DNA from 3 places in the Janthinobacterium sp. BJB301 genome. Region 1 is predicted to be linked to each of the others. Evidence: predicted binding sites of a transcription regulator. Region 1 holds the regulator's gene; each other region holds the start of a gene.
The links. The regulator LexA, encoded in region 1, represses DNA repair genes until DNA is damaged. The targets are predictions, from matches to a motif close to ACTGTATNNNNATACAGT.
Positions count from the first base shown of each region.

Region 2: the regulator LexA is predicted to act here: its motif matches at 1,487-1,504, upstream of CSQ91_RS12840 (LexA family protein).
Region 3: the regulator LexA is predicted to act here: its motif matches at 2,807-2,824, upstream of recA (recombinase RecA).

Region 1 is NZ_PDZJ01000002.1:102,349-107,464, reverse strand. It holds gene purF (amidophosphoribosyltransferase) at 1-814, shown strand, start outside; gene CSQ91_RS13820 (cystathionine gamma-synthase family protein) at 858-2,099, shown strand; gene lexA (transcriptional repressor LexA) at 2,166-2,801, opposite strand; gene rpsF (30S ribosomal protein S6) at 3,077-3,466, shown strand; gene priB (primosomal replication protein N) at 3,487-3,786, shown strand; gene rpsR (30S ribosomal protein S18) at 3,812-4,102, shown strand; gene rplI (50S ribosomal protein L9) at 4,130-4,585, shown strand; gene CSQ91_RS13790 (replicative DNA helicase) at 4,721-5,116, shown strand, end outside.
Region 2 is NZ_PDZJ01000001.1:2,881,995-2,887,110, forward strand. It holds gene CSQ91_RS12825 (hypothetical protein) at 84-413, shown strand; gene CSQ91_RS12830 (glycoside hydrolase family 19 protein) at 410-934, shown strand; gene CSQ91_RS12835 (hypothetical protein) at 961-1,410, shown strand; gene CSQ91_RS12840 (LexA family protein) at 1,519-1,992, shown strand; gene CSQ91_RS12845 (Y-family DNA polymerase) at 1,994-3,280, shown strand; gene CSQ91_RS28680 (hypothetical protein) at 3,277-4,014, opposite strand; gene CSQ91_RS12850 (hypothetical protein) at 4,039-4,851, opposite strand; gene CSQ91_RS12855 (hypothetical protein) at 5,024-5,116, shown strand, end outside.
Region 3 is NZ_PDZJ01000002.1:1,093,581-1,098,696, reverse strand. It holds gene CSQ91_RS18255 (sodium:solute symporter family protein) at 1-109, opposite strand, end outside; gene CSQ91_RS18250 (DUF4212 domain-containing protein) at 106-411, opposite strand; gene CSQ91_RS18245 (sensor histidine kinase) at 404-1,936, opposite strand; gene CSQ91_RS18240 (response regulator) at 1,939-2,673, opposite strand; gene recA (recombinase RecA) at 2,915-4,018, shown strand; gene recX (recombination regulator RecX) at 4,246-4,701, shown strand; gene CSQ91_RS28730 (hypothetical protein) at 4,785-4,994, opposite strand.

The DNA.
Region 1 (5,116 bases):
ATTGCACAGCGCCCAATGCGCCGACAATGCCAGCCTGAACCCGTGCGTGTTCGAATTCGTCTACCTGGCCCGTCCCGACTCCGTCATCGACGGTGCCTCCGTGTACGCCACGCGCCTGAAAATGGGCGAGTACCTGGCCGAGAAGATCCGCGCCGAATTGCCAGGCGTGCATATCGACGTGGTCATGCCGATTCCCGATTCCTCGCGTCCGGCCGCCATCCAGCTGGCCATGGCGCTGAACATCGAGTACCGCGAAGGCTTCATCAAGAACCGCTATATCGGCCGTACCTTCATCATGCCGGGCCAGGCGGCGCGCAAGAAATCCGTGCGCCAGAAGCTCAACGCGATCCCGTCCGAATTCAAGGACAAGGTCGTGCTGCTGGTCGACGATTCCATCGTGCGCGGCACCACCAGCCGTGAAATCGTGCAGATGGCGCGCGAAGCAGGCGCGACGAAAGTCATCTTCGCCTCGGCTGCGCCGCCGGTGATCTACCCGAACGTGTACGGCATCGACATGCCGACGCGCGACGAACTGATCGCCTATGGCCGCACGACGGAAGAAGTGTGCCGCGAAATCACGGCCGACTACCTGGTGTACCAGGATATCGGCGCGCTCAAGCAGGCCATCGCCGACGTCAACCCGGCCCTGACCAACTTCGAAGCGTCGTGCTTCGATGGCGTGTACGTGACGGGCGACGTGTCGCAGGAATACCTGGACCGCCTGGAATATGCGCGCCACCATCCGAAGGCGGCAGCGCCCGAAGATACGCCGCGTTCCCAGCTGAACCTGAACCTGGCGACAACAGAAGCGTAATTATCTTGCCCGGCTAGCGCCGGGCTTTTTTTGCTCCGCGATCATGAACGATAAAAAAAACTACGGCTTTACCACCACCATCCTGCATAACGACCGCCGCAAGGGCATCGAGCACGGTTCCCTGCACAAGCCCGTGCATACTTCCGTTGCCTTCGGCTACGGCGATGCGCGCCAGCTCGCATCCGTATTCCAGGGCAAGGAGCCCGGCTTCCGCTACGGCCGCCAGGGCAATCCGACCGTCTCCGCGCTGGAAGACAAGGTCAACAAGATGGAAGACGGCGTCGCCACGCTGTGCTTCGCCACCGGCATGGGCGCCATCGGCGCCGTTGTGCAGGCGCTCTTGCGCGCGGGCGACCATGTCGTGTCGTCGGCCTTTTTGTTTGGCAACACCAACAGCCTGTGGCAAACGGTGACGGGGCAGGGCATCGGCGTGTCGTTCGTCGACGCCACCGACGTGGCCAATGTGGCCGCCGCCATCACGCCGCAAACGCGCATCGTGTTTGTCGAAACCATCGCCAATCCGCGCACGCAGATCGCCGATCTGGCGAAGATCGGCGCGTTGTGCAAGGAACGCGGCATTTTGTACATCGTCGACAATACGATGACGACGCCCTACCTGTTCCGCCCGAAAGCCGTGGGCGCGGGCCTGGTGGTCAATGCGCTGACAAAATCCATCGGCGGCCACGGCAATGCCCTGGGCGGCAGCTTGACGGACACGGGCGTGTTCGACTGGACGCAGTATCCGAATATTTTCGACAATTACAAGAAGGCGGCGCCGGCGCAGTGGGGCATCGCGCAAATCCGCGCCAAGGCCTTGCGCGATTTCGGCGCATCCCTGGGGCCGGAAGCGGCGCACCATATCGCCGTCGGCGCGGAAACCATGGCCTTGCGCATGGACCGCACCTGCTCGAACGCCCTGGCGCTGGCCACCATGCTGGCCGCCGACCCGCGGGTAGCGGCCGTGCATTACCCGGGCTTGGCCGCGCATCCGCAGCACGCGCTGGCGACGGATTTGTTCCGCAGCTATGGCTCGCTGTTCAGCTTTGAGCTGAAGGATGGCATCGATTGCTTCGATTTCCTCAATCGTCTCAATCTTGCCATTCCAGCGAGCAATCTCGGCGACACGCGCACCTTGGTCATTCCCGTCGCCCATACGATCTTTTACGAGATGGGCGCCGAGCGCCGCGCCAGCATGGGCATCGCCGAATCCCTGATCCGCGTCTCCGTCGGTATCGAGGATGAGGCGGACTTGCTCGAGGATTTCCGTAGCGCCCTGGACGCATAAAACGCCTGGGCAATAAAAAAGGGCCGCAACAGTCATGCTGTTGCGGCCCTTTTTACATGCGGTGGTTCAATGCCAGCTGCGCATCAAGCCTACCGCCAAACCTTCCAGGGCGAATTCATCTTCCGGCGATACGGTGATGACCTTGAAGTCGGGGTTTTCCGGCAGCAATTCGATGACGGAACCCGTTTTCTTGTAGCGCTTGACGGTGACTTCGTCGCCGATGCGGGCGACAACGATCTGGCCATTCTTGGCGCTATCGACCTTCTTGACGGCCAGTAAATCGCCATCCATGATGCCGGCGTCGCGCATGGACCAGCCGCGTACCTTCAGCAGGAAGTCGGGCTTGGCCGAAAACAGGGCGGGGTCCACGTTGTAGCTCGCTTCCAGGTTTTCCTGTGCCAGAATGGGCGAGCCTGCCGCCACCCGGCCGATCAGGGGCAGCGACATCAGCAGCGCTGCCGGCACTTTCGATGGCAGGGCTTCAGCGGCCGCGCCGATCAGGCGGATGCCGCGCGAGGTGCCGGGAGAAATCTCGATCGCGCCCTTGCGGGCCAGGGCCTGCAAATGCTCTTCGGCCGCGTTGGCCGATTTGAAACCCAGTTCATTGGCGATTTCGGCACGGGTGGGAGGAAAGCCCGTGTTTTCAATCGCGTCCTTGATCAGGTTCAGGATTTGTTCTTGTCGTGCTGTCAGCTTGATCATGAGCGGTGGGTGCATACTAAAATGCTGTCTATATGAACAGTCTGTATTTTTGTACAGTATCGCCCACTATGCAAGGGGATTTCCGTGTTTTGGGCGAATTTCGCAAGAAATACTTGTCCAGGGGCGGAAAGCACGGTGGCGCGCGGGCTTTTCGGGCGCTGGTGGAAGGAATGATTGAAACGTTTGCAAAAGGCGGTTATAATCTTCGGCTGACCTTCCCACACCCGTCTTGACGCCGGGGTGGGCGATTATCAATCCGACCTGAAGGAGTTTGCATGCGTCATTATGAAATAGTCTTTATCGTCCATCCGGACCAAAGCGAGCAAGTGCCCGCGATGATCGAACGCTACAAAGCCAGCGTAACCACCCGCGGCGGTTCGGTTCACCGCGTGGAAGATTGGGGCCGCCGTCAAATGGCTTACTCGATCCAAAAGCTGCCTAAAGCACACTACATCTGCCTGAACATCGAGTGCGACAACGAGACCCTGGTCGAGTTGGAAACAGCATTCAAATTCAATGATGCCGTGTTGCGTCACCTGACCGTTAAAATGAAGAAAGCTGAAACAGCTCCTTCGCCGATGATGAAATCGGTACAACGCGAAGACGCGGCCAAAAGCCACCGCACCGAAGCACCAGCAGCCGCTCCAGCCGCAGCAGCAGCTTAATTCTTGACCAGGATCGTGCGCTGAACCAGCTACAAGTAACCGCCATCATTGCCGAGCGCGAAATATTGCGCTATACCCCGGCAGGGCTGCCGATTGTGAATGCAGTATTGCAACACAGTTCGCAGCAGATGGAAGCAGGGATTGCCCGTTTGACCGAGTTTGATGTTGCCGCGCTAGCCGCTGGCGAAATTTCAGGCAGGTTCAGTCAGGCAAGCTTGAGCGGGGTGTATCAGTTCACGGGTTTCCTGGCCAGGAAGAGCCGCAACAGCAAGAGTTTGGTGTTTCACATCATTGATTTTAGTGCAGTCAATTCTGACTAGCGCATTTTAGATACAGGAGCCTGACATGGCATTCGGTAAAAAGTTCGACAAAAATAAGCTCAAGCTTAAAGAAAAACGCAAACAGCAAAACCCGTTGTTCAAACGCAAGAAGTTCTGCCGCTTCACCGCAGCTCACGTTGAGCAAGTCGACTACAAAGACGTCGACACGCTGAAAGACTTCGTCCAAGAAAACGGCAAGATCATGCCAGCACGCCTGACCGGTACCAAAGCGCACTACCAGCGCCAAGTTGACACCGCAATCAAGCGCGCTCGCTTCCTCGCGCTGCTGCCATACACCGATCTGCACCACGCTTAATCGGTCAGATATTCCTGGAGAAGAACTATGCAAATCATTCTGTTAGAAAAAGTTGTTAACGTCGGTAACCTCGGCGAAGTCGTCAAAGTCAAAGACGGTTACGCACGTAACTTCCTGATCCCGCAACGCCTGGCACGTCGTGCTACGGCAACCGCTGTGGCTGAATTCGAAGTCAAGCGCGCCGAACTGGAAAAAGCTGCTGCCGCCAAACTGGCCGCATCGCAAGCCCAGGGCGAAAAACTGAGCGGCCTGACCGTTCAAGTTGCTCAAAAAGCTGGTGTTGATGGCCGTCTGTTCGGTTCCGTCACCAACTTCGACATCGCTGAAGCGCTGACCAAGCAAGGTTTTGCTGTTGAAAAAGCACAAATCCGCATGCCTACCGGCCCGCTGAAGATCGTTGGCGAGCACAACGTTTCGGTTGCTCTGCACACCGACGTGGTCGTGGAAGTTGTTATCGCTGTCGTACCAGACGCGAACGCGTAATCGTCTGCGGGCCTGGCCCGCAAGCGTTGCCGCACTATGAAAAGCCGGGTTCGCCCGGCTTTTTTGTGGCCTTTTTTTCGCTCAATTTCAGCCCTTTATTTTTGCCAGCACGCCGAAGCGGGTATAATTCGCGCCATGAACGCCCCCTCTGATCCGCAACTGGATTCCCTCCGTATTCCGCCGCATTCGATCGAAGCAGAACAATCCGTTATCGGTGGCCTGCTGCGCGACAATGCCGCGTATGACCGCATCGCCGACTTCATGCATGCGGAGGATTTCTATCGCTATGACCATCGCATCATCTTCGAGCAAATCGTCAAGATGGTTAACGCTTCCAAGCCAGCCGATGTCATTACTGTTTTTGAAACCCTGACCCAGCTCGGCAAGGCCGATGATGTGGGCGGACTCGCTTACCTGAACGCCATGGCGCAAAACACGCCATCGGCCGCGAACATCCGGCGCTACGCCGAGATCGTGCGCGACCGCGGCGTGCTGCGCAAGCTCATCACCGTCGCCGACGATATTTCCGGC
Region 2 (5,116 bases), on a different contig from region 1:
CCGCCGCCGGCGGCGCATTGATCAAAATTTTTGGCATCCCGGTTCTTGCCGGCGCTGCCGCAACCTCACTGGGATTCATGTTTATGTGGCCAAAAACTGCCAAGGAAGCGGGCGTGCGCTTCTTCGTTACCATTCTCTTTTCCGCCCTGATGGGCCCGGCCCTGGTGGTGGTCGTGCGCAACTGGATGCCGGGCCTGTTCGACAGCGCGCGCGCCGTCGCCGTGCTGTACGGCAGCGACCCGGCGCTGGGCTTCCTGTTCATTGCCGCGCCGCTGATGGTGGCCGCAGGCCTGCCCGCCTGGTGGGTGCTGGGCGCCACGGTGCGCTGGTTCGACAAGCGCCGCGACAAGGATATCGGCGAGCTGGCGCGCGACGCGGTCGCCGTCGTCAAGGATGTGCGGGGTGGCCTGTGAGCGCCATCACGCTGGTCCAGCTGCTGGCCATCATGCCGCTGGCGCGCCCGCGCGCGGAAGCCTTCCTGGCGCCGCTGAACGCAGCCATGGTGGAATTCGGGATCACGACGCCGGCGCGCCAGGCATCGTTCCTGTCCCAGGTCGGGCACGAGTCCGGGCAGCTGCGCTATGTGCGTGAGCTGGCCAGCGGCCAGGCCTACGAAGGGCGCGCCGATTTGGGCAACACGCAGCGCGGCGACGGCGTGCGCTTCCGTGGTCGCGGCCTGCTGCAGGTGACTGGCCGCGCCAACTACGCCGCCTGCGCCAGGGCACTGGGCCTAGACCTGTTGGCCCAGCCAGATCTGCTGGAGAAGACCGTCAACGCCTGCCGCTCGGCCGGCTGGTTTTGGCAGACGCGCGGCCTGAATGCCCTGGCCGATGCTGGCGACCAGGAACGGGTGACGCGTCGCATCAACGGCGGCGTGAATGGCTTGGCAGAGCGTCTGGCGCTGTTCCAGGCGGCCCGTAAGGCGTTGGCGTGAGTGCGGCGTTGTGGAGGGGAATTGCCATGATGCTGGCCGTACTGCTGCTTGTGGCCGGCATAGCCATTGTCGTCGCTTTCAGGAAAGGCACACAGGAAGGGTTTGATCGCGCCACATCGGAGCGGGCCGCGCGGGATGCTGTCGCCATAGTTACCCGGGCGCGCGACAACGCTGCGCTATCGCTCAAGCATGATTCCATCAACAGAATTATCACGAAGGTAAAAAATGAAGAAGTTGCCCCTGTTGTTCAGCGTATTTATGTTGACCGCGTGCGCGTCGGTACCGGAACCTGTGGACCTGCCAGCTCGGCCGACACCCAAGGCGCCGGCGGCAGCAATGGCCCCAATCCACCCGGCCGGCTGGTACGCGATGACGTCGAGCGAGATACGCGAACGCTGACGGAGGCGGTCGAGCAGGACCTGGCAACAGGCCGCGCGTGTCAGGCCTTCGTGAGAGAAAACGGAATGGCGCCATAGGTACTGCCGCAAGACGCGGGCGCACAAGCGGCCGGCGGGATGCGGTTTTCATTGCACCTCGAAATTGATTTGATATACTGTGTTTTTATACAGTTGTTTTGGATCATCATGAATTCCCTTGCGTTCCTTTCTCGGCCCAGCCCCACTACCCTGCTCCAGGAGCCGCTTCCAGCGGCCGAGTACCCGCTGCCGTGCACCAGGCCGGAGATATCCCATCGCATAGCCGCCGGATTCCCGTCGCCGGCAGCGGATTACACCGAGGACGGCCTCGACCTGAACGCCTATCTGATCCAGCACAAGGCAGCGAGTTTTTTCTTTGAGGTATCCGGCGACAGCATGATCGGTGTCGGCATCTTGGATGGAGACAAGGTGGCCGTCGACAGATCGGTCACCCCGCAGCACGGCCACATCGTTGTCGCCGTGCTGAACGGCGAGTACACGATAAAGACCCTATTCCGTCAGGCTGGCAGGGTCGAGCTGCACGCCGAAAATCCGTGTTTCAAGCCAATATGCATGGTCGAGGGCAGCGAGTTGGCGATATGGGGCGTTGTCGTCGGCGTGGTGCGCAAGCTGCGGGCATGACATGGGCCGCCCGGTATTCGCCCTGGTCGACGTCAACAATATGTACGTCAGCTGCGAGCGCGCATTTAATCCGCGTCTGCGTGACCGCCCGGTGGTCGTGCTGTCGAACAATGACGGCTGCGCGGTAGCCCGGTCGAACGAGGTAAAGGCCTTGGGCGTGAAAATGGGCCAACCCTGGTTCCAGATGCGCGACCTCGCGCGTCAGCACGGCATCATCGGCCTCAGTTCGAATTACACCCTCTACGCTGACATGAGCAATCGCCTGGTGAGCATCCTGCGCGAATACAGCCCAAACGTGGAGGTTTACTCGATCGATGAAAGCTTCCTCAATCTGACCGGCATGGTGGGGCTGTGGGAGTCTCACACGGCGATGGGCCGGGATATTCGCGCCAGGATACTGCAATGGACGGCTCTGCCCGTGTGCGTTGGCGTGGGTCACTCCAAGACCTTGGCCAAACTGGGAAACCATATAGCGAAAAAATTCCCGCTGTTCGACGGCGTCGCCGACATTACAGCAATGTCGGCCGAGCGCCGGGCCTGGCTATTCAATCGCATCGACGTCGGCGAAATTTGGGGAGTCGGCCGGCGCATCAGCGCGGAACTGCGCGCCATGGACATCAATACCGTGCAGGATCTGTTGAATGCACCGCCCAAGGCCATGCGCCGCCGCTTCGGCGTGGTGATGGAACGGACATGCGAAGAGCTGAGGGGCAATTCCTGCCTGGCTCTGGAAGAGGTTGCCCCCCCGCGCAAGGAGATCATATCGTCGCGCTCCTTCGGCACCATGGTGCTGAACGACTTCGAGCTGGCAGAATCGATATCGACCTATATTGCCCGTGCTGCGGAAAAGCTGCGCAGCCAGAAATCGATCTGCGGCGCGGTACACGTTTTCATCCAGACCAATCCGTTCCGTAAAGAAGACGAGCAATACAGCAACGGCATTACGATCCCCTTGCATGCTCCGAGCGCCGACAATCGCGTGCTGGCGGCTGCGGCGCTGCAAGGCTTGGCCAAGATATTCCTGCCCTGTTTCAGGTACAAGAAGGCCGGCGTGATCTTGATGGACCTGCTACCCGAGACGTTCCTGCAGGGTAGCCTGTTCGATGAGGCAACCGGGCCACGTCATAGCCAGGCGGCCATGGCGGCGCTCGATGCCGTCAACGAGCGATTCGGCCGCGATGTGCTTCACATTGCGTCTGCGGGAATCGCGCCGCGCTGGGCCATGAAGTCAGAAAATCGCACACCACGATATACGACAAAATGGGATGAAGTTCCTAAAGTTTTTTAAGCTTTATCTGACTCAGGAAAAAACCAAAAATAAGAAAAATCGACTCCTTCAATGTCAATACGTTCTAATTCGGAACGAATTTCATCAAATAATACTGGCATCATTATATTTGCCGTCTCTACACGTGGCATAAAAATGGCATGCAGCTCCTCCTCTGTAAAATCATGAAGTGAGACAAAAATATATTTGAAAAATTCCGAAATAGCCTTCAACACAGTCAAAGAATTCTCCCCCGACCAGAGCATTGAACGCTTCGGTATGAGAATGTTTTCCCATAAATCACAATCTAGTGTCATCGGAAAAATCCAGTCAGCACCGCCATCTTCAGGGGTCGCCATCCTGACTGGCAAAGACTGCGTTTTCGGGTGAACGTGATCGTTCCTTGCTCTTGCCAGGTCATCAATCCGAAGCACCTCAACCCGGTTTTTGTCAAAACCTTTTACATTTTTAACATGAAAGTATGTTGAATATTTAAAAATAATAGGAAGTTTACCGAACTCCGCCTGCTTATTTTTTGATGCATTCAAGGAATCAAATAGACAGTTAGCCACGCATTCAACACATAACGAGGAAGCCAATATTGAAGCTCTAGCGAATCGGCTTTGCGTGTAGTTATCTTTCGCCGAGATTGCATATCTATGTTGAAAAACAGCGTCGGCAAGCAAATCGTAAAACGCTACTTGTCTTAAATTTCCAGGGATTATAAATTGCTTCGGTGGCGATAAATTATTCATGCATACATGTTAAGAGAAAATACATTAGGAAGATCTCGCTCGGGTCAATGGTGGAGCCTCATCACTTTTCAAAGCTGCAGAATCCCCGTATTGCGCCATCGTAGTAACGATTTGATTGACCGCGCTCCGGTCGTTTGGCGCCATCGCGCGATAGTGGTCCAGCAGGATCGCTTCATCCGGTGACGTAGGAAACGCCTCTTGCTGGTTGAACTGTGCAAGAAAGGGGTCGTTGGAGCCGATATATTCTTCCTCACGGATGATTGCATCAGGGGCCTGGAGCATGCGCCAAGTACCGACACCCCCACGCGTAACCAACTTCATGATTTCCGGGCTGGTGCGGACAAGTGCCATTCTGTCGGGAAGTGAGTGCGCCTTGGTCATCGCGACGGCAAGAGCGCCAATGGCGCCAACTATGATCTCCATCGCAAAATACCGTATCTCCCGGAAGAGTGGCGCCCCGTCGTCATCTTTTCCATCTTTCACATAGTAGACGGCAGGTACATCAAGTACCACGGCGATACGCTTCCCATCAGTCAAGACGGTGGGATTCCAGTTCGGGTTCTCGTTAAAGTAGTCGTCGAGCAGCTCGGCGCCATCCTCATCACTCGTGACGCAGGTGATGTTATACGGCGTGCCGCGGCCATCCAGTATCCAGTCGACCCGTGCATTCTCATAGCGTGAGATGGCACTCAGCGTTTCCCCACCTGGTGTGGATCCCCCGCGGGTCATTCCGTCGATTGTTCCCTTCCCCAGCCCAATGGCCTGCCCCCAGGGATATTTGTCACGACCATCCATAATAAAATGGAGTCTCGCAGTGATAGAGGCGAATTTGTGCATAAAAATATGGATAAATGAGTTGCAATCCATAAATACATGGATGATAATTGCGTCACGGGCTAAGAAAACGCTAAGTTATCCATATAGAAATGGATAGCCAGTAACTAGCACTTACATGGCAAGAACTAAGCATTTTCTTAGTAATTAATCCTCCAGTATAGCAGGCGTAAAAATGCTCTCTCAAACCAAAAAATCCCATCAAGTCATGGTGACGTTCGGCCGGGGATGTGCCGAACTCCTGGAAAATTTCGACAAGCTTGTCGAG
Region 3 (5,116 bases), 990 kb from region 1:
TGCCTTCCTGTTCCAGCACCGACAGGGCCAGCAGGAAGGCGGCGAAACCGGCCGTAAACAGCAGGTAGTAGCGGCACAGCCGCGCAAAGAAGCTGCGCTGGTCGCTCATGCGTGCTCCTCTGCATGAAAAGCCCGGTCGAGGCGCTGCATGCGCCAGGCATAGAAGGCGATGATGGCCAGGTACACCAGCGAGGCGCCCTGGGCCGCCATATAGAAGGGCAGCGGCCAGCCGAACAGATTTAAATGCAACAGTTCGCGCGCATAAAACACGGTCAGGAAGCCCGTCAGCAGCCAGACCAGCAGCAGGATGGCCGTCAGGCGCCGCGTCTTGCGCCAGTGGATATCGCGGCGCGACTGCAGCTCGGAGTTGGGCGTGCGCAACGGCACTGCGGGAGGGCTGGGCTTATCCATACGTGACCTCATCCTCTTCTGGCGCGTCCGGCAACAACAGGGCGATGCTCAGGCGCAGCAGGGTGCCCGGCAGCTTCGGCGAGTGCGCGCGCGGATTGTTAAAAATATCGACTTCGGCGCCATGCTGCTGGGCAATTTCGCGCACGATGGCCAGGCCCAGGCCGCTACCGTCGACATTGCTGCCGAGAATGCGGTAAAAGCGTTCGAAGACGTGGGCCCGCTCGGCTTGCGGTATGCCGGGGCCCGTATCTTCCACTTCCAGGATGGCCAGTTCCAGGGTGCTGCGCACGCGCACCGTGACGCTGCCGCCCGACGGCGTGTAGCGCAGGGCATTGTCGATCAGGTTGCTCAGCAGCTCGCGCAGCATCATGGCATTGCCGGAAATCATGATCGCATAGGCGGGCTGCTCGAAGCCCAAGTCGATATGCTGGGCAAACGAGGCTTGCACCCAGTCCTGTACCACGCCGCGCGCCAGTTCGCTCAGCTCGATCGGTTCGAACGCCGTGCCCGCCTGAGGCTGGTTTTCCGCGCGCGCCAGGGCCAGCAGCTGGTTGACCAGGCGCGTGGCCGCTTCCGAACTTTTCGCCAGTTGCAGCAGCGAGCGGTGGATCTCGTCGTGGTCGGTCTGGCGCAGCGCCAGCTCGGATTGCATACGCATGCCGGCCAGCGGCGTTTTCATCTGGTGCGCGGCATCGGCGATGAAGCGCTTCTGCATGTCGATCGACAACGACAGGCGCGCCAGCATCTCGTTGAGCGAACCGACCAGCGGCGTGATTTCCTCGGGTACCTGGCCCGATTCGATGGGCGATAAATCGTCAGGCGGCCGGGCACGTATGCGTTCCTGCAATTGCGCCAGCGGCGACAGGCCACGCGCCAGGGCAAACCAGACCAGGGCCAGGATCACGGGCAGGATGATGAACTGCGGCAAGATCACGCCCTTGATGATTTCATTGGCCAACTGGGCGCGTTTTTCCAGGGTTTCCGCCACCTGCACCAGCGCGCGCTGCGGCTCGTCGTTGTTGCTGGACGGAATGTCGAGATAGCTGAACGCCACGCGCACGGGCGTGCCATGGATGGTGTCGTTGCGAAACAGCACCATGCCGCTGCGGTATTTGTCGGGGTCCTGCGGCGGCGGCAAATCGCGGTCGCCGTCGAGGTATTCGCCGCGCGGACCCACCACCAGGTAATACAGGGTGTCGATATCGTCGCCGCGCAGGAAGTCGCGGCCCTTGTTGTTACTGTTCTTTTCCGGCACGCGGCGCAGCATGGCGCCGTCGGCCTGCTTGACCTGCTGCGTGAGCACGGTCACGCTGTCTTCCAGCGCATGGTCGAACGGCTGATTGGCGATGCCCTTGGCCACCAGATAGGTGATGGCGATGCTCATCGGCCACAGCAGCAGCAAGGGCGCCAGCATCCAGTCGAGGATTTCGCCGAACAGCGAATGCTCGATGGTGTCGTCCTGCTCCGTGGTGGGCGGTTCGAACCAGTCGTCGTCGTCCGCTTCGTCCGCTGGCGCCTCGCGCACCTTCACTTGCTGGCGGGTCCGCTGGCCGGGCTTGCCGATTCGCCCGCTTCGGCGTTCAGGCGCGCCGCTTCCGAGTATTTTTCCAGGCAATAGCCGAGGCCGCGCACGGTGGCGATGCGCACGCCGCCCACCTCGATCTTCTTGCGCAGGCGGTGGACATACACTTCGATGGCGTTGTTCGACACTTCTTCGCCCCATTCGCACAGGTGGTCGACCAGTTGTTCTTTCGAGACGAGGCGGCCGGTGCGGCCCAGCAGGATTTCCAGCAAGCCCAGTTCGCGCGCCGACAGGTCGAGCATCTGGTCGTTGATGTAGGCGCTGCGCCCCACCTGGTCGTAGCTGAGGGGGCCGTGCTTGATGATGGTGGCGCCGCCGCCGGCGCCGCGGCGCGTCAGGGCGCGCACTCTTGCCTCCAGTTCCGACAAGGCGAACGGCTTGGCCATATAATCATCGGCACCGAGGTCGAGGCCATTCACGCGCTGCTCGATGGAATCGGCGGCCGTCAGGATCAGCACCGGCAGCAGCGAGGCGCGCGCGCGCAGGCGGCGCAGCACTTCCAGGCCGGACATCTTGGGCAAGCCCAGGTCGAGGATCAGCAAGTCGAATTCCTGGGTGGACAGGGCCGTATCGGCCTCCTGGCCCGTCTTGACGTAGTCGATCGCATAACCGGACTGGCGCAGCGAGCGGGTCAGGCCATCGGCCAGCACGCTGTCATCTTCGGCAAGTAAAATACGCATGGTGCACTTCCTATGCTTGCGGCGGTAGAAGTTTGTATTGTGTTTCATTTTCCGCAAGGTGGCGAGTTTTTGTGAGAAACCAGGCTTGTATTGATCTGTTTCAAAACAAATCCACGTTCCGCTTGCATTGATCACTGTTTTTTTATACAGTACTGTCTGTGTAAAGAATTTAACCCACTGGCGCTATCGCAGGCTGCGGGATTCACGTGAATCCGCAACTGTAGAACGGCTGAAAGAACATATGGACGATAAAAAAGCTGTAGTACCCGCATCGGAAAAAGCCAAGGCGCTCGCCGCCGCACTGGCGCAGATCGAGAAGCAGTTTGGCAAAGGTTCGGTCATGCGCATGGATGCCAGCGCAGCGATCGAAGAAGTGCAAGTCGTGTCGACCGGTTCGCTCGGCCTCGATATCGCGCTGGGCGTGGGCGGTTTGCCGCGTGGCCGCGTGGTGGAAATCTACGGTCCGGAATCGTCAGGTAAAACCACCCTGACCCTGCAAACCATCGCTGAGATGCAAAAACTGGGCGGCACCTGCGCCTTTATCGATGCCGAGCATGCGCTGGACGTCGGTTACGCGCAAAAGCTGGGCGTGAACCTGCATGAATTGCTGATCTCGCAACCGGATACGGGCGAGCAGGCACTGGAAATCTGCGACGCCCTCGTGCGTTCGGGCAGCGTCGACCTCGTCGTCATCGACTCCGTGGCCGCACTGACGCCACGCGCCGAGATCGAAGGCGACATGGGCGATTCCCTGCCAGGCTTGCAAGCGCGCCTGATGTCGCAAGCCCTGCGCAAGCTGACCGGTTCCATCAACCGCACGAATACCCTGGTCATCTTCATCAACCAGATCCGCATGAAGATCGGCGTGATGTTCGGCAGCCCGGAAACGACCACCGGCGGCAATGCGCTGAAATTCTACGCCTCCGTGCGCCTGGATATCCGCCGCACCGGCTCGATCAAGTCCGGCGATGAAGTGATCGGCAACGAAACCAAGGTCAAGGTCGTCAAGAACAAGATCGCGCCACCGTTCAAGGAAGCGCACTTCGACATCCTGTACGGCGCCGGCACCTCGCGCGAAGGCGAAATCCTGGATTTGGGCTCGGATGCCAAGATCGTGGAAAAATCCGGTTCGTGGTACAGCTACAACGGCGAACGCATCGGCCAGGGCAAGGACAACGCCCGCGCCTTCCTGCAAGAGCGTCCGGCACTGGCCCGCGAAATCGAAAACAAGGTCCGCGCTTCGCTGGGCGTGCGCGAACTGCCGCCGCTGGCCGCTGAAAAGCCGGAAAAAGCGGATAAAGCCGCCGACAAGGCTGCCAAGGCTGCGGAAGCCAAGGCAGAGTAGGTCGGATTAGCGCGGCAAAGCCGCGCGTAATCCGACAACACCACAGACGTCAACAATGTTGTCGGATCAGACGCCAACAATGTTGTCGGATTACGGCCCAAGGGGCCTAATCCGACCTACGCGCGGCTCACCGCATAGTATGACCACGATCGCCGTCCCGCGCTGTTGCGCCGGGCGGCGATTGTGTTTGGATGGCTTGATCGTGGAATGAAAGACAAGGTGGGTGTATGGCCGCAGTACAACTAAGCCTGAAGGGCAGGGCGCTACGCTTTCTGTCGATGCGCGAACATAGCCGCATGGAATTGCGGCGCAAGCTGCAGCGCCATGCGCAGGAGGGCGATGATGTGGAAGCCTTGCTCGACAGCCTGGAGCAAGCGAACTGGCTGTCGCAGGAGCGTTTTTCCGAGTCGCTGATCCACCGCCGCTCGGCCCGCTTCGGCAATAGCCGCATCATGGCGGAATTGCAAAGCCATGGCATCGGTGGCGAGGCGCTGCAGGAACTCAAGGCGGGCTTGGCCGAAGGGGAGGTTGCGCGCGCCTGCGAGGTGTGGCGCCGCAAATTTGGCGAGGTGGCGCAGGATGCCGAGCAGCGCAACAAGCAGATGCGCTTCCTGATGCAGCGCGGCTTTTCCCAGCGTGCCGTGCAGGTGGCCTTGAAGGGACTGGAGCCCGAGGACGACTAGGTGCGCGCCGCTGACCGTCCAGCTGGCCCTGGTCTCGCTGTGTTCCATCTGCAACAGTTCAGGGCTGCCCTGTACCTTGCTTGTCAGGCAAGCTCGCTCCGGATCATTGTTTTACTGGTAAGTTCACTTTCTTTGCCATCCGCCTGGCAATCGGATGGCATATTGTTGCGCTGCATGGGGCCGGGCTTGGCCGCGCTGCCGTCGGCTGGGCCGGCGCGGCAATCTGAGGTATGTCGCGGCATCCATCGGCCATATCTATCATCACCATCCGTGATAACGGTGTGAATTTCCATGTGTATTCTTTATGCTTTGAAATGTTTTTATCGAAGCAATGAAAAATTATGTTGCGGCGCAACCAGCGCCCAGTGTGCTACACTTTTAGGGTTTTTGCGGCGCCGCAGGTGCGGTTGCTGTT